One region of the Citrobacter sp. ANG330 genome, then DNA from elsewhere that is predicted to be linked to it. Evidence: predicted binding sites of a transcription regulator. Region 1 holds the regulator's gene; the other holds the start of a gene.
The links. Region 1 encodes Fur, which represses iron uptake genes when iron is present. Its sites were predicted from a motif close to ATAATAATGAGAACNACTATCAA; they were not measured.

Region 1 (12,364 bases):
GTATAAAGTGTAGTCAGCACCAGCATAAAGCGGTTAACGGCTTTCTTCTGCTCCGCATATTCATCGGACAGAAGCAGTTCACGTACTGCGCGCACTTTATCTTTGACAAGATTGACGGGTTTCGCCTCGGCAACGACCGGCTGTGCGGCGCGAACCTCTTTTGTCACTGGCGTGACGGGCTGTGATGTGGCGGAAAACTTCAACATCCGCCGTAAAATCTCGGATGCGCTCTCGCCGATATGCTTCGTGTGGCTGGCAATATAGCTATAGAGTTCATCATCAACTTCAATCGTTTTCATCTTAATCCAGTGCGGTGTCTTATCTGATCTGAAATACAAATCGTTGGGAGTATAGGAGCAAATCCCAACGGCGAATAGCGTCAAACCTGGCTGAACAAAAAACTCGGAGAAAACCGAAGTGGTTGCAGCCCAGTGGCAGAATGGTCAACATAATACCCTAACCCGACAGAGCGAAAAAAAGAACTTTGCCATGAAATTGAATATCCGAGCGCAATCCGCACAAAACCTGCACAATAATTCTCCCATCGTACTGGTTCATGGTCTGTTTGGCAGCCTGGACAATCTGGGCGTACTGGCACGCGATCTGGTGAGCGACCATGACATCATTCAGGTCGATATGCGTAACCACGGTCTCTCTCCTCGCGACCCGGTGATGAACTACCCGGCAATGGCGCAGGATCTGCTGGACACGCTGGATGCGCAACAAATAGAAAAAGCCACCTTTATTGGTCACTCGATGGGGGGGAAAGCGGTGATGGCGCTCAGCGCGCTGGCCCCGGAACGCATCGATCGTTTAGTGGCCATTGATATCGCCCCGGTGGATTACCACGTCCGCCGCCACGACGAAATTTTCGCCGCCATCAACGCGGTGACGGCATCAGAGGCAAAAACCCGCCAGCAGGCGGCCGCGGTCATGCGCGAACATCTTAATGAAGAAGGCGTGATTCAATTTTTGCTGAAATCGTATGTTGACGGCGAGTGGCGCTTCAACGTACCGGTATTGTGGGAGCAATATCCGCATATTGTCGGTTGGGAGACGATTCCCGCCTGGGATCACCCGGCGCTGTTTATCCCCGGCGGCAACTCCCCTTACGTCACCGAGGCGTACCGCAATGAATTACTGGCACAGTTCCCACAAGCACGCGCGCATGTGATTGCCGGGGCTGGTCACTGGGTGCATGCCGAAAAACCGGAGGCGGTGCTGCGCGCCATCCGTCGTTATCTTAATGAAACGGCTAACTGATTAAAAACTCAGCGTCCGTGCGCGATTACGCGTGTGAACGTTGGCGCGCCTCATTCGCTGATGTATGATGGCGCGCTATCCAGCCGGGCAGAGGCCTGGCTGATTGTTTCCCCGAAGTCACCAAAATCATGGCCAAAGAACAAACGGACCGTACGACACTAGATCTGTTCGCGCACGAGCGTCGCCCGGGACGACCGAAAACCAATCCGCTTTCGCGCGATGAACAGCTGCGCATTAACAAGCGTAATCAACTCAAACGCGACAAAGTTCGCGGCCTTAAGCGTGTCGAACTCAAACTCAACGCGGAAGCTGTCGACGCGCTGAATGAGTTGGCGGAATCCCGTGAGATGAGCCGTAGTGAACTGATAGAAGAGATATTGATGGCCCAACTGGCAGCGCTGCGCGGTCAGGATCTCGCCTGAAATCCCCCCTTCTCCCACTTTCGTGTAGCACGGAGTGCACTTGTATGCGTTTGCTATTTCCGCATACCTGACTGTTCTGCTATGATTGCCCTTATCTGCGGGCAATTCGCCCCCACCATTTCAATAAGTTTCAAGAGGTTACTTTACTCATGGCAATCACTGGCATCTTTTTCGGCAGCGACACCGGGAATACCGAAAATATCGCAAAAATGATTCAAAAACAGCTTGGTAAAGACGTTGCCGATGTGCATGACATTGCAAAAAGCAGCAAGGAAGATCTCGAAGGTTATGACATTCTGCTGCTCGGCATCCCAACCTGGTACTACGGTGAAGCGCAGTGTGACTGGGATGACTTCTTCCCGACTCTCGAAGACATTGATTTTAACGGCAAACTGGTTGCGCTGTTTGGCTGTGGCGATCAGGAAGATTACGCAGAATACTTCTGCGACGCGTTAGGCACGATCCGCGATATCATTGAACCACGCGGTGCCACCATCGTGGGCCACTGGCCGACCGCCGGCTATCATTTTGAAGCCTCCAAAGGCCTGGCAGATGACGATCATTTTGTCGGTCTGGCGATTGACGAAGACCGTCAGCCGGAACTGACCGCTGAGCGCGTAGAAAAATGGGTGAAGCAGATTTCCGAAGAACTGCACCTCGACGACATCATTAACGCCTGATGTTTTGCGGCGCAGACAATGTTTGCGCCGCATCAATAGTCAGAACCAATCAAAATAATTGCTACAAATTTGTAACTTTCTTGCCCATCCCTGTACAATGTGCGGGAGTTTTTCGGTGGCGCTCTCATTTCCAGGCAATACCGACTATTTATTAACATTTGCCAGAGGCTTGCAGTTTTCATTTAGACACGGCAGTCCTATAATGAAACGCATTATCCCGAGTGCAATTTCTGTCACTTCTTGTATGAAGTGAATCGTTTAGCAACAGGACAGATTCCGCATGACTGACAACAATACCGCATTAAAGAAGGCTGGCCTGAAAGTAACGCTTCCTCGTTTAAAGATTCTGGAAGTTCTTCAGGGACCGGATAACCATCACGTCAGTGCGGAAGATTTATACAAACGACTGATCGACATGGGTGAAGAAATTGGTCTGGCGACCGTATATCGCGTGCTGAACCAGTTTGATGACGCCGGTATCGTAACCCGCCACAATTTTGAAGGCGGCAAATCCGTTTTTGAGCTGACCCAGCAGCATCATCACGATCACCTGATTTGCCTTGATTGCGGCAAAGTGATCGAATTCAGTGATGAGTCTATTGAAGCGCGCCAGCGTGAGATTGCGTCAAAGCATGGCATTCGTCTGACGAACCATAGCCTCTACCTTTACGGTCACTGCGCTGAAGGCGATTGCCGCGAAAACGAACACGCGCATGACGCGAAATAATCTGCATTATTCTGAAAAGCCAACCTGCCGGTTGGCTTTTTTTATGCCTGCTATTCCCCATTCAGCACTTTCCTCCGCCAGCATGTTGCTTTAATGTAAAATATCACCCTGCCTCACCCGGAGAATCGAAATGGAACTTCGCCAGCTACGTTATTTTGTCCGCATTGTGGAAACCGGCAGTATGGGCAGCGCGGCGCTCGATCTCGACATCGGCGTCTCTGCGCTCAGTCAGCAGATGACGCGGCTGGAAAACGAGCTTGCGATCCGCCTGTTGCAGCGAACCTCACGTGGTGTGACCCCCACTAACGCCGGTCTGGCCTTTTATTCACAGGCGCAACTGGCGCTGCGTCACGCCGATGATGCGATCCTGGCGGCTCGCGAAGCGCGGTTATCCGGACACGTCAGCGTTGGCATGGCGCCCAGCACCGCTTCCATCCTCGGAATGCCGTTTATTGACGCGATGCGGAAACACTATGCCGACGTGCGTTTGCACGTGGTGGAAAGCCTCTCCGGCAATCTGGAAAGAATGATCAACACCCGTCAGATTGATCTGGCGGTCGTGTTTCAGGAAAAGAAGATCCTGCGCTGGAGCGCCAGACCGATCCTCGAAGAGCGGCTGTTTCTGATTGGCACGTACGACCTGCTGGCGGATATTACGGATGACACCATAACCCCTGCTCAACTGGCGAATATTCCCCTGATCATGCCAAGCCAGGGCCACGGACTGCGTGGCAGACTGGAAGGCATCTGTCAGGAACACGGACTGAAGGTGAATATCGCCACGGAAATTGACGGTCTGACGTTACTGATGCGCGCCGTTCGCAGCGGACTCGGCGCCACGCTGCAACCCGGAGCGGCCATTTCACATCTTGAGAGGGAAGCGCTAAGAGTGATCGGCGTTCACAATCCTATACTCAGCCGCCCTAATTTTCTGGTCAGCCTGTCTGACGATGAACTCACCCCCGCCGGTCTTGCAGCCCGCGTGATCCTCACAAAAGTGATGCGTGAACTGGTGGAAACCGGTAGTTGGCCGGGCGCAACCCTTTACACTCACTAAACAGCTCTTTAGCTTCCCGCCATAGCGGCCGTACAACCTGTGCGTATACATTTTAATTACAAATTTAACAAATAGTTAAATGGTAATGGAGTCTACGATGGTTGATGTACTGGTGATCGGCGGCGGTAATGCCGCGTTATGTGCCGCCTTAACCGCCCGCGAGGCAGGAGCCTCGGTGTTGTTGCTAGAAGCTGCGCCCAGAGAATGGCGCGGTGGAAATTCTCAACACACGCGCAATTTACGCTGCATGCACGATGCGCCTCAGGATGTGCTGGTCGAGAGTTATCCCGAAGAGGAGTTCTGGCAGGATCTCTGGCGTGTCACCGAAGGTAATACTAATGAAGCGCTGGCGCGTCTGGTGATCCGTACCTCTTCGCAATGTCGCGACTGGATGCGTCAGCACGGTGTTAATTTTCAGCCTCCGCTTTCGGGCGCGCTGCACGTGGCGCGAACCAACGCCTTTTTCATGGGCGGCGGGAAAGCGCTGGTGAACGCCTATTATCGTAGCGCAGAAAAGCTGGGGGTACAGATTCGCTACAACACGCCGGTTCAGGCCCTCGAACTGCGCAACGGTGAGTTTGTCGCTGCCCTCGCCGGGAACGAACGCATTGAAGCCCGCGCCTGCGTCCTGGCCGCCGGCGGATTTGAATCTAATCGCGAATGGCTGCGCGAGGCCTGGGGAGAAAATGCCCGCGGCGAATGGCCGGCCGATAACTTCCTTATTCGCGGCACCCGCTTTAATCAGGGCGTTCTGCTCAAATTTATGATCGAGGCCGGAGCCGACGTCATTGGCGATCCCTCTCAGTCACATTGTGTCGCCATTGATGCCCGCGCCCCGCTGTATGACGGTGGCATTTGCACCCGCGTGGACTGTGTGTCACTTGGCGTGGTGGTCAATCGGGATGCGGAACGCTTTTACGATGAGGGCGAAGATTTCTGGCCCAAGCGCTATGCCATCTGGGGCCGACTGGTTGCCCACCAGCCCGGTCAGATTGGCTACTCCATTATCGACAGCAAAGCAATCGGTCACTTTATGCCACCAGTATTCCCCGGTGCGCAAGCCAACACATTGGGGGAACTGGCTTGCCAGCTAGGGCTGGATCCTGAGCGCTTTACCCATACCGTGGAGCGCTACAACCAGGCCTGTCAGCCAGGCCAGTTTGATCACACCACGCTGGACAACTGCGCCACACAGGGACTAACGCCACCGAAAACCCACTGGGCGCGACCTGTCGACACGCCCCCCTACTACGGTTACGCCCTGCGCCCAGGGATCACCTTTACCTATCTGGGGCTGAAAGTGAATGAACACGCCGCGGTCCACTTCGCTGGCGTCCCCAGCCGGAACCTGTTCGTTGCCGGCGAAATGATGGCGGGTAATGTGCTGGGCAAGGGCTATACCGCCGGTGTCGGCATGTCCATCGGCACCACCTTTGGTCGCATCGCAGGAAAAGAAGCCGCGCAGGCAGCACGTAAGGAGGCGCGTCATGAAGCAGCTTGAAAAACTGATTATCGAGGCCAAAATTCTCACCGAGCCAGAGGCTGAAGTCGAGCGGGTGATGCAGGTATGTAACGCCTGCCGCTACTGCGAAGGATTTTGCGCCGTGTTTCCGGCGATGACGCAACGGCTGGAATTCGGCAAAGCGGACATTAATTATCTGGCCAACCTGTGTCACAACTGTGGCGCTTGTCTGCATGCCTGCCAGTATGCGCCGCCGCATGAATTTGCCATCAACGTGCCAAAAGCGATGGCGCAAGTGCGTCTGGAAACCTACCAACACTATGCGCTGCCTGCAGCTTTCGGCGCGTTGTATCGCCGGGCGGGCATCACCGTGACGCTGGCGCTGGTCTTTAGTCTGATCCTCTTTTTACTTCTCGCGATGGGGCTAAAGGGATCGCTGCTCCACCCGCCGCTGGCCGGTGATTTCTACCAGATTTTCCCGCACAACCTGCTGGCCTGGATGTTTGGCTCGGTTTTCATACTGGCTATCGGGTTACTGATGGCAGGGGTTATCCGCTTCTGGCGCGAGATTTCTCCCGTCGGGCCGCGTCCGGCGGAAATTGCCGAAGCGTCGCACAATGCGCTAACGCTGAAATACCTCGATGGCGGACATGGCAAAGGCTGCAACGACGCTGACGATGCTTTCACATTGATGCGTCGTCGTTTCCACCACCTCACTTTTTACGGATTTATGCTCTGTTTCGCCGCCACCGTTGTGGCGACGGGCTATCACTATCTTGCCGGATGGGAAGCGCCCTATCCGTTCTTTAGCGTTCCGGTGATGCTCGGCACCCTGGGCGGGATTGGGCTGACGATCGGCCCGGCTGGGTTGCTGTGGCTAAACCTGAAGCGCTCGCCGCTGCATGGCGATGCGCGACAAAAACCCATGGATCGCGGTTTTATTTTGCTGTTGCTGCTGACGAGTCTGACCGGTTTAGGCTTGCTGGCGGGAAGAGATACCTCATGGATGGGGATCCTGCTTGCCATCCATCTTGGCGTGGTCATGGCACTTTTTTTGACCATTCCGTACGGAAAATTTGCCCACGGATTCTACCGCTGCGCCTCCTTACTCAAGTGGGCAATTGAGAAGCGTCGCGGAAAACAGGCGGGGGTCGCAGGCGACTGACCGCAAACTCTTACCTCTATAAATATTATGATAAGACAGTGGAGCAAACCTCAATGACCCAAACAACATCGCGCGCCGGTACGTTCGGCGCAATACTGCGTGTGACCAGCGGAAATTTTCTTGAGCAGTTCGACTTTTTTCTGTTTGGTTTTTACGCTACCTATATTGCAAAAACATTTTTCCCGGCAGAAAGCGAGTTCGCTGCGTTAATGCTCACCTTCGCCGTGTTTGGCTCCGGCTTTTTAATGCGCCCTATCGGGGCCGTGGTGTTGGGCGCGTATATCGACAGGATTGGACGACGAAAAGGGCTGATGGTTACCCTGGCCATTATGGGTTGCGGCACCTTGCTTATCGCCCTCGTCCCCGGTTACCAGACTATCGGTTTGCTTGCCCCGGTGCTGGTTCTGCTGGGGCGCTTGCTGCAGGGTTTTTCTGCTGGCGTCGAACTGGGCGGCGTTTCGGTCTATCTTTCTGAAATCGCCACACCCGGCAATAAAGGCTTTTACACCAGTTGGCAATCGGCCAGTCAGCAGGTGGCTATCGTGGTCGCCGCACTGATCGGCTACGGTCTGAATGCGACGCTGGGTCACGATGAAATCTCCGAATGGGGCTGGCGGATCCCGTTTTTTATTGGCTGTATGATTATTCCGTTGATCTTTGTTCTTCGCCGTTCATTGCAGGAAACCGACGCTTTTTTACAACGTAAGCATCGCCCCGACACGCGGGAAATTTTTGCCACCATTGCAAAAAACTGGCGCATTATCACCGCGGGTACTCTGCTGGTGGCGATGACGACTACGACCTTTTATTTTATTACCGTCTATACCCCCACCTATGGGAGAGCGGTGCTGAACCTGAGTGCGCGTGACAGCCTGGTAGTCACCATGCTGGTAGGGATTTCTAACTTCATCTGGCTGCCGATTGGCGGCGCTATCTCTGACCGGATCGGGCGTCGTCCGGTGCTGATGGGCATCACCGTGCTGGCGCTCATCACCACCTGGCCGGTGATGAACTGGCTCACCGCCGCGCCGGACTTTACCCGCATGACGCTGGTACTGCTCTGGTTCTCGTTCTTTTTCGGGATGTATAACGGTGCGATGGTGGCGGCCCTGACAGAGGTGATGCCGGTTTATGTCCGAACCGTGGGTTTTTCACTGGCCTTTAGTCTTGCAACAGCCATTTTCGGCGGCCTGACGCCTGCCATTTCCACGGCGCTGGTCCAGTTGACCGGTGATAAAAGTTCGCCAGGATGGTGGCTGATGTGCGCCGCGCTGTGCGGGCTCGCCGCGACGGCAATGCTGTTTGCGCGTCTTAGCCGCAGTTATCAGACTGCAGAGAATAAGCTCTGAAACGCAAACGGGCGGAGAACACTCTCCGCCCGCCTTATGTTGTCTCTGACGCTTACTTCGCCGTATTGTTGCTGCGAATTTCCTGCCAGATCTTGTCACAATCGGCTTTCACAGCCTGGTCGTTACCGGTGCGGGTCGCCTGAATGCATTGCTGATAATCCAGCACGCGGACACTTTCCTGATTCGCAAACTGCTGATGCTGTTTTTCTTTTTTCAGCACATCCAGCACGCTCTGGCAGGCTTCGATTTTCTCTGGCGATCCCTGAGCCGTATTGATACAGGCGCTGTACGCCTCTTTCAACCGGCTGTCTTCTTTCGGGGCCGTTGACGGCGCACAGGCCACCAGTCCCGAGGCCATTACGGCAATGAGTAACAGTTTTTTCATAGCACAGTCCTCAACGAGACGGCAGGCCCAAGGCCTGCCGCTGGTGGCATTAGAAGATGGTGAATGGCGCGATCACGATGAACTTCACGTCACGCTCATCCTGGAAGATGTTGCCGTAACCACCGCCCCAGCTCGGGATGTTGGAGTGGTTGTCATACTCGGTGAAGTGCAGTTTAAACATGGTGCCTTTCGCACGACCGTCCTGCAGGGTGTAGACCGCATCCAGGCTGTACGAAGATTCTTCGATGGTACGGTTTTTGTCATAGTAGGCGTCCGGGCTGCTCTGCCAGGTAGACGGTTTCGCGTCCCAGGCATACACATAAGAAGCCCCGACAGCCCAGCCAGGCAGGTTCCAGTTCTTCAGGTCATACATCGCACCAAAGAAGACTGCTTTTTCGCCGTTGGCGTTGAAGTCTGAACGGTTATCCCACCAGATATCCAGACGACCATTGGATGACGCATAGGTCGGCGTCATACGTTGCAGGAAGAACCCCTGTTGACCTTCAGCCTTCACCCAGGTTCCTTCCAGACGCAGGTCAACCACTTCCGCCACTTTGTAGCCGAAGGTTAACGCCTGCAGCCAGGCGGTTCCGTCATAGATATCGCTGGCGCTACGGTCATCAACTTTGTCACGCGCACCGTAGAACTGATAGCTGGTGGAGAATGGGTTCCCGCCTAAATCAAACTTGTAGCTGGCTTTCGCAAAGTACTGATCGACATAACCTTCAGACTGACCAAATGCGGCTTCCAGCACCAGGTCATTTTTGAAATCATATTTTGCGCCGACAGAGTGGAGATAATCGACTTTGGTTTTCTTATCGCCCTGGTAGAATTTATCGACTTCAGTGTGCCACGGCGCTTTATATTCATTGGCCCACATATAGGAGAAGCTCAGCGCGCCCGCATCGCCGTAGTCAAAGTTAGCACCCGCTTCAGCCCCCTGATAGGTCCCTGGCATAAAACTCCAGTGCGGTGCTAACAGCGTCTGACCGGTAGGCTGAATATAACCGGCACGTGCCCAGGCTGGACCATATTTGAATTTCGCGGCGGCCTTATACAGACTGATTCCGCTCTTATCGCCGGAATAGTCTTCATCATAGCCTTTGTTCTTTTTCGAAAAAGCGATTTCGTTTGGATGGCCGCTGTCGCCGTTTTCCGCCATTTCAATTGCGGTAAATGCCGCCACATCGAGACCGAACATATCTGCTGCATAGCCAGACTGGAAATCCAGGTTGGCGTTCCAGGTCGCGTGAGAAAGGTTGGTTTTATATTTATCTCCGTCGGTGACATCTTTACGGTCGCGCTCACGCTGCCAGTAATAAATGCCGCCCGTCAGGGTGGAATCATCGATAAAGCCTTCGGCCTGTGCCTGCGGAACAACGACCAGACCCGACAGTGCTGTGATACTGGCGATAGCCAACGCCAGCGCACTACGTTTGCCACTAAACGTACGCATATGTTAATCCTCTTTGACGTATAAATTGCTGTTGCCAAAGGCAAAACAGCGAAAAAATAAAAATGTAAAAGTAGTACCGAGAAAAACCTCACTGACTACAGTGATAGACTATTTTTCGCGACGCGAATTATCAATACCTTTCTGTAACGAGAATGTAAGAGTATGAGCAACCGCACATATTTCATTGCTTCCTGTTACATTTCATTCATTAATCAAAAAAATGGCACAGGGGCTAGAAATTCCTTTGTTTTCCAGAAGGATGAAAGCGGTTTCATATTATTGTCAGTTTATTACGTAAGTTAGCCGAAACTCGCGTTTGTTAATGACTTTATTTCTGAATGGGAATTAATTCGCTTCGCAAAGTGAGAATACTCGTCGAAAAAAAACGCCGCAGAGTGCGGCGTTTGAAGGGAGTGCAGCAACAGATTATTCGCCGACCTTCGCCCAGGTGTCACGCAGGCCGACGGTGCGGTTAAACACCGGTTTTTCTGCGGTGGCATAACGGCTGTCCAGACAGAAATAACCTTCGCGCTCGAACTGGAATGCTTTACCGGCGACCGCATCTTTCAGCGACGGCTCAGCAAAACCCTGTTTGATCACCAGTGATTCCGGGTTCATGACGGACAGGAAATCTTCCGCCGCGCCTGGGTTTGGTACGCTGAACAGACGATCGTAGAGACGAATTTCAACCGGCAGCGCGTGCGCAGCGCTCACCCAGTGGATCACGCCTTTTACTTTGCGACCATCCGCCGGATCTTTGCTCAGGGTATCCGCATCATAGGTACAGAAGATGGTGGTAATAGTGCCTTCGGCATCTTTTTCCACACGTTCTGCTTTCACCACATAGGCGTTACGCAGACGCACTTCCTTACCCATCACCAGACGCTTGTACTGCTTGTTGGCTTCTTCGCGAAAGTCAGCGCGATCGATCCAGATCTCACCGCTGAAAGGCACTTCACGCGTCCCCATTTCCGGTTTGTTCGGATGGTTAGGCATGGTGACCATTTCACTTTCACCTTGCGGGTAGTTTTCGATAACCAGTTTAACCGGATCGATAACCGCCATCGCACGCGGCGCGTTTTCGTTCAGATCTTCACGAATGCAGGATTCCAGTGATGCCATCTCAATAGTGTTGTCCTGCTTTGTCACGCCAATGCGTTTGCAGAACTCACGGATCGCTGCGGCGGTATAGCCACGACGACGTAAACCGGAGATGGTCGGCATGCGCGGATCGTCCCAGCCTTCAACGTGTTTGTCCATCACCAGCAGGTTCAGCTTACGCTTGGACATAACGGTGTATTCCAGGTTCAGACGCGAGAATTCATACTGGCGCGGATGAACCGGAATGGAGATGTTATCCAGCACCCAGTCGTACAGACGACGGTTGTCCTGGAACTCCAGCGTACACAGAGAGTGGGTGATGCCTTCCAGCGCATCGCTGATGCAGTGGGTGAAGTCGTACATCGGGTAGATGCACCACTTGTTGCCGGTCTGATGGTGCTCGGCAAACTTAATACGGTACAGAACCGGATCGCGCATCACGATAAATGGCGACGCCATGTCGATCTTCGCACGCAGGCAGGCTTTACCTTCTTCGAAGCCACCGGTACGCATTTTTTCAAACAGTGCGAGGTTTTCCTCAACGCTGCGATCGCGGAATGGACTGTTTTTGCCTGGCTGCGTCAGCGTACCACGGTATTCGCGGATCTGTTCCGGCGTCAGTTCATCGACATACGCCAGACCTTTGTTGATCAGTTCAACCGCATAGGCGTGCAGTTGATCAAAGTAATCTGAGGAGTAGCGAACGTCGCCAGCCCAGTGAAAACCTAACCACTCAACGTCGTTTTTGATCGAATCAACGTACTCGATATCTTCTTTTACCGGGTTGGTGTCATCGAAACGCAGGTTGCACTGGCCCTGGTAGTCTTGCGCAATACCAAAGTTCAGGCAGATGGATTTCGCGTGGCCAATGTGCAGATAGCCATTTGGCTCCGGCGGAAAACGGGTATGGACTGTGGTGTGCTTACCACTGGCCAGATCTTCATCGATGATCTGACGAATAAAATTACTCGGGCGGGCTTCAGCCTCACTCATCGTGGATTCCTCAAAGCGTAAACAACGTATAACGGCATATGATCTTATAAGCCGGACTGACTGACAACCTTTAGTTACTGAAAAAGTGGCGTTGAAGAAAAATAGGAGGGAATTTGCTGCAAAAAAAAGCGGCGGAGGTTTTCCCCCGCCGCTTCAGGTTGCCGGATGGCGTCTTATGCCTTATCCAAACTACCCTTTGATCTCATACAGAGGCGTTTGACCGGCAACCACGTGCCCGTCGGCTTTAATCTCCAGGCCGCTGAAATCGTCGATATTACTGCACACCACTGGACTTATCATGGAG
Region 2 (12,364 bases), on a different contig from region 1:
GCTGACCGCCACACCAATCCCACGGACGCTGAACATGGCGATGAGCGGCATGCGCGATCTGTCGATTATCGCCACGCCGCCAGCGCGCCGTCTGGCGGTGAAAACGTTTGTTCGCGAGTACGATGCGCTGGTGGTCCGCGAGGCGATTCTGCGTGAAGTGCTGCGCGGCGGCCAGGTTTACTATCTCTACAATGATGTGGAAAACATCCAGAAAGCCGCCGACAGGCTGGCGGAACTGGTGCCGGAAGCGCGGATCGCCATTGGTCACGGACAGATGCGCGAACGCGAACTGGAACGCGTGATGAACGACTTCCACCATCAACGTTTTAACGTGCTGGTCTGTACCACCATTATCGAAACCGGGATCGATATCCCGACCGCCAACACGATTATTATCGAGCGTGCGGATCACTTCGGTCTGGCGCAGTTACACCAGTTGCGCGGCCGCGTGGGGCGTTCACATCATCAGGCGTATGCCTGGCTACTGACTCCACATCCCAAAGCGATGACTACCGACGCGCAAAAACGTCTGGAAGCGATTGCCTCGCTGGAGGACCTGGGCGCGGGCTTTGCGCTGGCGACTCACGATCTGGAGATCCGCGGCGCGGGCGAACTGCTCGGGGAAGAACAGAGTGGTTCGATGGAAACCATCGGCTTCTCACTGTATATGGAACTGCTGGAAAACGCCGTCGATGCCCTGAAAGCCGGACGCGAACCGTCGCTGGAAGATCTCACCAGCCAGCAAACCGAAGTTGAATTGCGAATGCCGTCGCTGCTGCCGGATGATTACATCCCCGATGTGAACACGCGCCTGTCGTTCTACAAACGCATTGCCAGCGCGAAGAGCGAGAATGAACTTGAAGAGATCAAAGTGGAGCTGATCGACCGCTTCGGTCTGCTGCCCGATCCGGCGCGTACCCTGCTGGATATCGCCCGCTTGCGTCAACAGGCGCAGAAGCTGGGTATTCGTAAACTGGAAGGCAACGAGAAAGGCGGCACTATCGAATTTGCCGAGAAGAACCATGTCAACCCGAGCTGGCTGATTGGACTGCTGCAAAAACAGCCGCAGCACTTCCGTCTTGACGGGCCGACCCGACTGAAATTCATCCAGGATCTGACCGAACGGAAAACGCGGATGGACTGGGTGCGTCAGTTTATGCAGCAGTTGGAAGAAAACGCCGTAGCGTAATTGTGTGGTGCCGGATGGCGGTTTCGCCTTATCCGGCCTACACATCGATTCCTGTTCGTAGGCCTGATAAGCGCAGCGCCATCAGGCAAATCTCCGCGATCTTTACAACTCTTTGCACTTCACTTGCATTTAAAGACACACCGCCCCGCCATAATTATCATTGGACTCCTCTGGCATAATAACCCTTTGATTTGTGATGATAATGAACAAGATGCGACTCTCCCGCTGGCTGGCATTTTTTGCGCTCACCGCCAGCATTACGTTTGCGCTTCCCGCACAGGCGAATACCTGGCCTCTTCCTCCACCTGGCAGCAAAGTGGTCGGAGAAAATAAGTACCACGTTGTCGAAAATAACGGCGGTTCGCTGGAAGCCATCGCGAAAAAATATAACGTCGGTTTTCTCGCGCTGTTGCAGGCGAATCCTGGCGTGGATCCTTACGTTCCCCGTGCGGGCAGCGTGCTGACCATTCCATTGCAGACGCTACTGCCGGATGCCCCGCGTCAAGGCATTGTCATCAACCTGGCTGAACTGCGCCTTTATTACTACCCTCCTGGGAAAAATTCGGTCACCGTCTACCCTATCGGTATTGGCCAACTGGGCGGTGATACCCTGACCCCGACGATGGTCACGACCGTCTCCGACAAGCGCGCCAACCCAACCTGGACGCCGACGGCGAATATTCGCGCCCGCTATAAAGCGCAAGGCATCGACCTGCCCGCAGTTGTCCCTGCTGGTCCGGATAACCCAATGGGACACCATGCTATTCGCTTAGCCGCGTACGGCGGTGTCTATCTGCTTCACGGTACCAACGCCGATTTCGGTATTGGCATGCGCGTCAGCTCTGGCTGTATTCGCCTGCGAGATGGCGACATCGAGACACTGTTCAGACAGGTTACGCCTGGCACCAAAGTGAATATCATCAATACCCCGATCAAAGCCTCGGTTGAGCCGGACGGGACGCGTCTGGTTGAAGTCCACCAGCCACTGTCGAAGAATATTGATGATGACCCGCAGGTTCTGCCTATTGTGCTGAACAGCACCCTGCAGGCGTTTAAGGATTCTGCACAAACAGACGCAGCGGTGATGCAGCATGTAATGGATGTTCGCTCCGGGATGCCGGTCGATGTCAGACGCCATCGTGAGGTGGAACAGCAGTCGATGTAACCGTTCCGGATATGAAAAAGCCCCGCTGAATCTGTGTATCCAGCGGGGCTTTTTTATGTCGCGTTTAAGCAGTAGCAGGCATTAATGAGGGTTAATGCTTATTTGTAAATGACCGCAGTACCGTGCAGGTTGTTCGGACCCGTCACAGAAGTGATACGGAAAGATTTCGCCCCCATAGCATCCGCTTTCTGCGCCAGCTCATCCTGCAGTGAACTCAGGTTAGTCCCTGCGTTAGCCGAGATGGTGCCGACTTTTTGCTGGCCGGCAGGGGTGGACTGAACTTCTACAGCCGCGAAGCTTGCGAATGACAGTGAACTCAGAACAGCAGCAGCGATGAGTGTTTTTACGTTTTTCATAATAGTGACCTTTTGCAGATGATTGGGCGTCGTAAGCATTTACTTAACGATCGATAGGTAAATGATAGATGTGATCCAGGTCACACGTCAACCCATTTTTTATAACGATCGTTATATAAAATCAAAAGCGCTTATCTTTCATACGACTAAGCTGGAAATATTTTTCTCGCGAATGCGCTGGAGCCCATGCGGGTTTATTTTTATAATGGTTGTTCACTAAACCCATTAAGGTACAACGGCATCATGACAACTGAATCGACAAGTTGTGTTAAAAAAAGCCGTGGCCGACCAAAAGTGTTCGACAGGGAAGCCGCGCTTGATAAGGCCATGACACTCTTCTGGCAGCACGGTTATGAGGCGACATCGCTTTCTGATCTTGTTGAAGCAACAGGTGCGAAAGCGCCAACGCTGTATGCGGAATTTACCAATAAAGAGGGACTATTCCGCGCAGTGCTGGACAGATACATCGCCCGCTTCGCGGCAAAACATGAAGCGCAGTTATTCTGCGAAGAGAAAAGCGTTGAGGCGGCGCTTGAGGATTACTTCACCGCGGTGGCAACCTGTTTTACCAGTAAGGACACTCCCGCGGGTTGCTTTATGATTAACACCTCCGCGACGCTTGCCGCCGCGTCACGCGACATTGCGCATACGGTGAAATCACGTCACGCCATGCAGGAACAGACGCTAACGCAATTTTTACGCCAGCGACAGGAGCGCGGTGAGATCCCGGCACACTGCAATGTGCAACATCTTGCCGAGTATCTGAGCTGCATTTTGCAGGGGATGTCCATCAGCGCCCGGGAAGGTGCCGGTTTCGACAAACTGATGCAAATCACCCGCACTACCCTTCGCTTATGGCCTGAACTGCTTAAAGCCTGATCGTTTTATTGACCGGGAAACGGCGTTTCCCGGTTAAGCCCCCCGTAATCCCCCTACAAATACCAGTGCTATCACTGGGTTAGCATCAAATTTTCGCAAAAATCATTTGATAATAGGAATTATTATCAGCAAAATCCGCATTTGATTTTACATCTGTTTCACAATGTAACAGCCGGTATCCGTCCGGTAATAACCATACTCACCTGCACAGATATTTTGAAAGGAATGCGAATGAATAAGCGTCTTTGGGCCCTCAACCCGATCCTGTTAGCCCTGACTCTACCCGCTGCGGCGGCGCAATCAGAAGAAGATAACCTCATCGTCAGCGCCAACCGCAGCCAGAAAACCGTCGCCGAAATGGCCCAAACAACCTGGGTGATTGAAGGCCAGGAGATTGAGCAACAGATTCAGGGCGGTAAAGAGTTCAAAGATGTGCTGGCACAGCTGATCCCCGGCATCGATGTCAGCAGCCAGGGACGCACCAATTATGGTATGAACATGCGCGGACGTGCGATTGTCGTGCTGATCGACGGCGTACGCCTGAATTCCTCGCGTACCGACAGCCGCCAACTGGATGCGATCGACCCGTTTAACATTGCCCATATTGAGGTCATTTCAGGCGCAACCTCGCTGTATGGCGGAGGCAGCACCGGCGGCTTAATCAACGTTGTGACCAAAAAAGGCCAGCCGGACCGCCAGGTGGATCTTGAACTGGGCAGCAAATCGGGTTTTAACAACAGCAACGATCACGACGAGCGCGTCGCCGCCGCGGTCAGCGGAGGAACGGATCGCGCGTCTGGCCGACTGTCTGTGGCCTATCAGCGCTTTGGCGGCTGGTACGACGGCAATGGCGACGCCCTGATGCTGGACAACACGCAAACCGGCCTGCAGCACTCCGATCGTCTGGATGTGATGGGTACCGGCACCCTCGACATCGATGATAATCGTCAGATACAGGTCGTCACCCAGTATTACAAGAGCCAGGGCGATGAAGACTACGGACTGTACCTGGGCGAAAATATGTCCGCCGTTACCGGTAGCGGAACCGCCAGCACCCGCAGCGGGCTGAGCTCTGACCGTATTCCAGGGACGGAGCGCCATCTGATCAGCCTGCAATACTCCGACGCGGACTTCTTCGGTCAGAATCTGGTCAGCCAGATCTATTACCGCGATGAGTCGCTAACATTCTATCCCTTCCCGACGCTCAGCAAAGGCCAGGTGACCAGTTTCTCAGCATCGCAGCAGGATACCGATCAGTTCGGCGCCAAAATCACCCTCAACAGCCAGTTGATGGATAACTGGGAGCTGACGTGGGGTATCGATGCGGATCATGAAACTTTCGATTCCAACCAGAAATTCTTCGATCTGGCCTGGTCCGTACCGTCAGGCGGAATGGACAACCGCACGGCCTACACGACCGGACGTTATCCGGGCTACAGCATCACCAACTTCGCGCCGTTCCTGCAAAGCAGTTACGACATTAACGACATCTTCACCCTGAGCGGTGGTGTGCGCTATCAGTGGACGGAAAATCGGGTTGATGATTTTGTCGGTTATGCGCAACAGCAGGGGATTGCCAACGGTTTAGCGAGTTCTGCCGATGTCATCCCTGGCGGCAAAACCGATTACGACAACTTCTTGTTCAATGCCGGGCTGCTGGCGCATCTAACTGAACGCCAGCAGGCGTGGTTTAACTTCTCCCAGGGCGTTGAGCTGCCGGATCCCGGGAAATACTACGGCAACGGTACTTACCAGTTGGTGGGCGATCATTACCAACTCCAGCGCAGCGTGAACGTGGCGGATTCGCGCCTTGAAGGGATCAAGGTCAATTCGTATGAGCTGGGCTGGCGCTACACCGGCGATAATCTGCGTACCCAACTGGCGGCGTACTATTCCACCTCTGATAAGTCGATTGTCATCAATCGTAGCGACATGACCATCCGCGTGGAGCCTGACGATCGCCGGATTTACGGCGTGGAAGGCGCAGCAGATTACTTCATCCCTGACAGCGACTGGAGTCTTGGGGCGAACTTTAACGTCCTGAAATCTGAAGTGAAAAAGAACGGAAAATGGGAAAAATGGGATGTCACGCTCGCGTCGCCGTCCAAAGCCACCGCCTGGGTCGGCTGGGCGCCCGAGCCGTGGTCGCTGCGAGTTCAGACTCAGCAGTCGTTTGATCTCAGCGACGCCAGCGGTAACAAGCTGGATGGCTATAACACCGTCGACTTCATTGGCAGTTATCAACTCCCACTGGGTAAACTGACCTTCAGCATTGAAAACCTGCTGGATGAAGATTACACCACCCTGTGGGGACAGCGCGCACCGTTGCTGTACAGCCCAACCTATGGCAGCCCGTCCTTGTACGAGTATAAGGGTCGGGGTCGGACCTTTGGCCTGAACTACGCGTTGACCTTCTGATAAAAAAAGCCCCTCAGCCTGAGCGAATGAGGGGCTAACGTGCAGAGTACAGCTTTTTTACGCTTTGTTATTCAGAATTAACTGGCCGTTGTTATCCAGTGGGATCTGCGTGCCAGGATCTTTATCCATGCGAATCTTGCCCTGCTGGTCGCCAATCTTATAGGTGACGTCATAACCGAGCATTTTTTCCGACTTGTCATAGACAGTTTTGCAACGCTGCTGCGTGGAGGTATAGGTGTCGTTTTCCTGCATCGACCCCTGGATCTGGTTACCGGCGTAACCGCCCCCCAATGCCCCGACCACCGTTGCGACGTCTTTACCTCGTCCACCGCCAAACTGATGCCCCAGCACGCCACCGGCGACTGCCCCCAGTACCGAACCGGTAATGCGGTTCTCATCCTGGACGGGTTTACGATGCGTCACCGTCACGTTGCGACACTCCTGACGCGGCGTCTTAATCGTCTCTTTAATCGGTGTTGCAGAAACCACCTGAGCATACTGTGGGCTACGATCAAACACGTTCAGACTGGCAACCGCCGCCACACCCAGCGCAGCAGCTACGCCAATCCCTATACCCGCCAACATCGATTTATTCACGGGAGATCCTCCTTCTTTGCTATTGCTTACCATTTTGCAACCCATGCACACAGATGCCCATCAGACTGTGGATGAAAATATCGCTAATCATTGTTAAAACAGGATGATTCAGAGAACTCTGAAGGCGGAGGCAAGGCAGAGAAGACACTCAGCACCGCCAGCGGGCGATGCTGAGTCAGAGGGGATTAATGCAGTTTCAGGCGCGGACGGATCACGCGGTTAATACTGCCCACCAGCATCATCAGACCGGTTTTAAAATAGCCATGCAGTGCGATCTGATGCATACGGTAGAGCGAGATATAGACAAAGCGAGCGATGCGCCCTTCCACCATCATCGACCCTTTGGTCAGATTGCCCATCAGGCTCCCGACGGTCGAGAAGTTGGAGAGAGACACCAGCGAGCCGTGGTCTTTGTACTGATACGCTTTCAGCGGCTTGCCGTTCATTTGTGCCAGAATGTTGTTCATCGCACAGGTCGCCATCTGATGCGCAGCCTGAGCGCGCGGCGGCACAAAGCCCCCTTCCGGACGCGCGCAGGAAGCGCAGTCGCCAATCGCGTAGATATCAGGATCGCGGGTCGTCTGCAACGTCGGTTCCACAACCAGTTGGTTAATCCGGTTAGTCTCCAGACCGCCAATCTCTTTCATAAAGTCCGGTGCTTTGATCCCCGCCGCCCAGACCATCAGGTCGGCTTCGATATATTCGCCGTCTTTGGTATGCAGGCCACCGGCATCCGCACTGGTCACCATCGTCTGGGTCAGGACGCGCACGCCGAGTTTTGTTAACTCGTTATGCGCGGCTGCAGAAATACGCGGTGGCAGCGCTGGCAGGATACGTTCACCGGCTTCCACCAGCGTCACGTTCAGCGCGTCGTTGGTCAGCCCTTTGTAACCATAGCTGTGCAACTGTTTCACTGCGTTATGCAGTTCTGCTGACAGCTCTACGCCCGTCGCGCCGCCGCCGACGATGGCAATGTTCACCTTACCGTTCGCGCCCAGATTGGCGGAATATTTCAGGAACAGGTTCAGCATTTCCTGATGGAAACGACGCGCCTGATGCGGGTTATCGAGGAAGATGCAGTGTTCTTTCACGCCCGGGGTGTTGAAGTCGTTGGAGGTACTGCCCAGCGCCATTACCAGCGTGTCATAAGCAATTTTGCGCTCAGGCACCAGTAACTCGCCCTTCTCATCACGCAGTTCCGCGATGGTGATGGTTTTCGCTTCCCGATCGATATCCATTACAGAACCCAACTGGAACTGAAAGCCGTGGTTACGGGCATGTGCCAGATAGCTCAGAGCATCCACGCCTTCATCCAGCGAACCGGTCGCCACTTCGTGCAACAGGGGTTTCCACAGGTGGCTGTGATTTCTGTCAACCAACGTAATTTTCGCTTTTTTCTTGCGACCCAGCTTGTGCCCCAGTTGCGTCGCCATTTCCAGCCCGCCAGCTCCCCCGCCGACAATCACGATCTTTTTCAGTGGTGTAGTCAACGTGACCCCCTTAAAGTGATTAACCAATTGTTAATTAAACGTTATAAACATAGCCTTTAATTAACAACAAGTTACGACAATGAAAATGTCCTTCGAGAATGAGAATAACACATGCGGTGCATTGGTCATACCAAAATTGATATGTATCAAGTTTTGCTGCTGAAAAGATAGACAACGCAGGAAAGACAGGCAAAAAAAACCAGCCCGAAGGCTGGCCTGATTCGACGACTCCGGCTAACAAAGGTTTTAGCCTAATGTCTTAAACGCTTTAATTCGCTGCAGGTGCGGCGAAATATTCTTAAACTTATGCGTCTGCTCTTCGTCCCACACAATCTCATAGAAATGGTGCAGCTCTTCAGACGAACGCTGACTGTTCAGGGCTTCGTCATGACGTGAGAGAATGACCAGGCAACGATCGCGATTCTTCTCGCGGAAGTTGGTCACGCATTTAGTGGCGATATCCGCATACTCTTCCGGACGATCGATCTTGCCTTCCATGTTCTCATACGGAAACAGGTTAGGATTAAACACCACCTGGCGAACATCGCAGAGAAAACCAATGCGTTCAGCCCAGTAACCGCCGAGGCCCACGCCGCAAATCAATGGCCGCTCATCAACATTAAGCTGCAACATTTTGTCCACTTCTTTCAGCAGATGCTGCATGTCATGTTTCGGATGACGCGTGCTGTAGCTTATCAGTCTGACGTCCGGGTCGATAAACTGCAGCTGCAAGACTTTTTCGTGGTTTCCCGGACTGTTAGAGTCGAAACCGTGTAGATAGATAATCATCGCATCCTCACCAAACGTGCGTTAATGACCTGCTTTCTCTTCCTGCCAGCGTTCATGTAACTGGTTGAGCTGCGCGCTGACCGTTTTCCAGCGTGCAGTATCCATCAGTTCCTGACGCGAAAATGAACCTTTATGATACAAACGTGTAACACGCTCTGCATTGATCGGCGACAGATTATCTAACACACTGACCGCCCCTTTACGATTATTGCAGACCAGAATCATATCACAACCCGCATCCAGCGATGCCTGCCCACGCTCGGCATAGCTGCCCATGATTGCCGCCCCTTCCATCGACAGATCATCAGAGAAAATCACGCCGTCAAAACCTAACTCCTGGCGCAGAACCGTTTTCAGCCAGTGCGGAGAACCGCTCGCCGGGCGGGGATCGACATCACTGTATATGACGTGCGCTGGCATGATAGCGTCCAGCTTGTTTTCGGTAATCAGTGAGCGGAACACGGACATATCTTTCGCCCGAATTTCTGCTTCAGGACGCGGATCGGTCGGCGTCTCTTTATGCGAATCGGCGGTTACCGCGCCATGGCCGGGGAAATGTTTGCCGGTGGTTTTCATTCCTGCCGCGTGCATACCGTCAATAAAACGGGTCGCCATCGCCAGCGCCTTGAGCGGGTCGGCATGATAGGAACGCTCGCCAATAGCGGCGCTGATATGCCCGACATCCAGTACCGGCGCAAAACTGATATCAATATCCATCGCGATCATTTCGCTGGCCATCAGCCATCCGGCCTCTTCCGCCAGTTTGCCGCCCTCTTCCAGCCCGTGCAGCGCCGCAAAAGACTGTGCGGCAGGCAACCGGGTAAATCCTTCGCGAAAACGCTGCACGCGTCCGCCTTCCTGATCGACGGCAACCACCAGATGGTTGCGCGATGCCGCACGGATCTGACGCACCAGTTCACGTAACTGTGCCGGATCATGATAATTGCGTGCAAACAGAATCAAACCACCGACCAGCGGATGGGCCAGAATCTCCCGCTCTTCCGCATCCAACTCAAACCCTTCAACATCCAACATGACTGGGCCCACACTGCTCTCCTTAATCCTTTGTTGCCAGTTGCCGCCAGGTTGCATCGGCCAGGCTGATAAATTGTCGTTCGCCGGTCTGTCGCCAGCGGTATTCAAACCAACCGGCCTTCAGCATCAGTATCCACGGATACCAGCGTCTGACCTGTTGCCATAATTTTTGACCGTCCATACGCGCACGCACGGCGTAAGCCTGCACCAGTTGCTGATGCTGTTGAACATCGTCCACCCACACCGCCGCCAGTTCAAGGGCGACATCACCGTCTCCGGCGTATTCCCAGTCGATCAGGCGCAGCCCTGCCGGGCCATGAACGATGTTTGCAGCATGGACATCCATATGCAACGGCGCAAGGCGCAGAGGCCGCGGTTCGCCCTCTTTGCGCAGACGCTTCAGCGTTCTCAGCCAGGATGGCGTACGCCGCGCCGGATCGCTCCCCAGCCAGTATTGCTCCAGCAACGCTAACAGATGGATACGCCAGCCAAAACGGGGCTGCTGGTGAAGATAATACAGTAAGCCCGCCAGTTCGTCGGCATCTGGCAGGCCGGTTTTTATCTCACCCGGTATGTACTCCACCGCCATCCAGCCAGGTACGTAGAACCGTGGCTTCGGCGCCAGATCATCGGGTAATTGTGATAAGGCATGGTACTGGCGTAAAAAATGCGCTTGCGGCGCATCAGGATCGTGATGATGGCGAAGAACCAGCCGCTGGGCTGGACCTTCGATGATCACACTTGCGCCGCTAAGGCCACTCTGACCTTCGGCTACGGGACGATAGTGCGGAAAGTAGCGCGACAGCACCGCGTCGCGCCCTGGTATGCTATTGCTGCTGAACGGCACCTTTACCTGACCAGATTATCTCGCCAGTTTGTACCAGCATTAATTGCATTTGCAGCGATGGCGCATTGACGTTACCCGAGGCGCTGGAATACAGCACATAGTGCGCGCCAACGTTGCGGGCAATACCAATCGCTTTACTGCGCGTTCCCAGACTGTCCTGAGGAGACAACCCTAGCTGCTGTTTCGCCATCGACAACTGCTGCGCCGATACCAGAGTGAATTTGCCATTATTCGCTAGCGCATTGCGCAGCGTTTCTGTGGCTTCACCTGCGTTCAGCGAACCGTTCGTGCGGTTATTCACGCTATCGACAAGCAAAACGCTCCCCGCCGTAACGCCATCGGCCTGCAACATTTTGCCCACCATCGGCTGCATCGCGCTATTCCAGTCGTAATGCCGTACGCGAGGTGCCGGCGCTGCCGTTTGATCTTCATGCTCAATGGGACCCGGCTGTCCAGGAATGGAGGGAACCGTTGGCACAACCGGAGCGGGCTCTTGCGGCTGCGCGGGCTGTTCCGGCGCGGGTTTTATCTCATCAACCGGTGCGGGTTCACGTTGCGCCACACAACCGGACAGGAACATCGCCAGCGCGGCTATCAATGCGTAGCGACTCATTTTTGTCTTCAAGATTCACCCCTTACAAATAAAGATAAAGTCTGACTTTGTGCGCCCCCAGATAATTGGCGCTGCCATACAGCGTGACTGACGAATGCGCCGGGATCGTCACGCTGCGCGGCGCTTCCAGAGGGTGCATCTCAAGCCCTCTGGCGTCATACCAGTAAAAGCGATAGTGAACGGTAACGGGTTCTTGCCTTTCGTTATACAACGTTGAGGATGCAGAAGGCTGAATATCAGACGTGGTCAACGTGGGCTCTTGCGCCGTGATCCCCGCCGCCAGTAGCGTCGATTCCATCACCAGCGACTGTTCATCGCTTACCGGGATCTCAGGATGAGAACGGCATCCGGCAAGTAAGAGCAGACCCAGCGACAGCGCAATGCATCCTCTGGTCATCATGACAACCCTTTGTGCGCAAGCATAGGACCGAGAGCACGGCCGCCCAGCAGATGCATATGGATGTGATACACCTCCTGGCCGCCATGACGATTGGTATTCATGATCAGGCGATAGCCATCTTCGGCAATGCCTTCCTGCTCAGCAATTTTTGCCGCAACGGTAATCATCCGTCCCAGCGCCTGCTCATGCTCTGCGCTGACGTCATTGACCGTCGGGATCAGAACGTTAGGAATGATCAGGATGTGTGTAGGCGCCTGGGGTGAAATATCCCGGAATGCCGTCACCAGGTCATCCTGGTAAACGATATCGGAAGGAATTTCACGACGAATAATCTTGCTGAATATAGTCTCTTCTGCCACGACGTTTTCCTTTTCTAAAAATAGCCATGCGTGATGTCATGCTACGCTGAGCCACACTGCGAGTATAGAGTATGATCGACTTAAACCCGCTCTTTCAACCTTAACCCACGATTTCTTAAGCAAAAAACCATCACAGTGGCGCACTTATAATCATTTATCCCCTCTCCTGTGCCAAAAAGTTATGAAACAAGATTTCAGAAAGCAAGTTACATCTGTTTACAGAGTAA

Region 2: the regulator Fur is predicted to act here: its motif matches at 3,696-3,718, upstream of QNN88_RS07275 (TonB-dependent siderophore receptor).

The regions. Positions count from the first base shown of each region.
Region 1 is NZ_JASJUI010000004.1:414,503-426,866, reverse strand. It holds gene seqA (replication initiation negative regulator SeqA) at 1-299, opposite strand, end outside; gene ybfF (esterase) at 490-1,263, shown strand; gene ybfE (LexA regulated protein) at 1,392-1,685, shown strand; gene fldA (flavodoxin FldA) at 1,835-2,365, shown strand; gene fur (ferric iron uptake transcriptional regulator) at 2,646-3,092, shown strand; gene tcuR (tricarballylate utilization LysR family transcriptional regulator TcuR) at 3,223-4,149, shown strand; gene tcuA (FAD-dependent tricarballylate dehydrogenase TcuA) at 4,247-5,650, shown strand; gene tcuB (tricarballylate utilization 4Fe-4S protein TcuB) at 5,637-6,776, shown strand; gene tcuC (tricarballylate/proton symporter TcuC) at 6,830-8,125, shown strand; gene chiQ (ChiQ/YbfN family lipoprotein) at 8,178-8,510, opposite strand; gene chiP (chitoporin ChiP) at 8,560-9,966, opposite strand; gene glnS (glutamine--tRNA ligase) at 10,393-12,060, opposite strand; gene nagE (N-acetylglucosamine-specific PTS transporter subunit IIBC) at 12,250-12,364, opposite strand, start outside.
Region 2 is NZ_JASJUI010000002.1:311,528-323,891, forward strand. It holds gene mfd (transcription-repair coupling factor) at 1-1,189, shown strand, start outside; gene ldtC (L,D-transpeptidase LdtC) at 1,389-2,354, shown strand; gene bhsA (multiple stress resistance protein BhsA) at 2,453-2,710, opposite strand; gene comR (TetR family copper-responsive transcriptional repressor ComR) at 2,954-3,589, shown strand; gene QNN88_RS07275 (TonB-dependent siderophore receptor) at 3,821-6,007, shown strand; gene QNN88_RS07280 (glycine zipper 2TM domain-containing protein) at 6,065-6,604, opposite strand; gene ndh (NADH-quinone dehydrogenase) at 6,790-8,094, opposite strand; gene ycfP (alpha/beta hydrolase YcfP) at 8,341-8,883, opposite strand; gene nagZ (beta-N-acetylhexosaminidase) at 8,905-9,930, opposite strand; gene thiK (thiamine kinase) at 9,941-10,765, opposite strand; gene lpoB (penicillin-binding protein activator LpoB) at 10,746-11,378, opposite strand; gene QNN88_RS07310 (YcfL family protein) at 11,401-11,775, opposite strand; gene hinT (purine nucleoside phosphoramidase) at 11,775-12,137, opposite strand.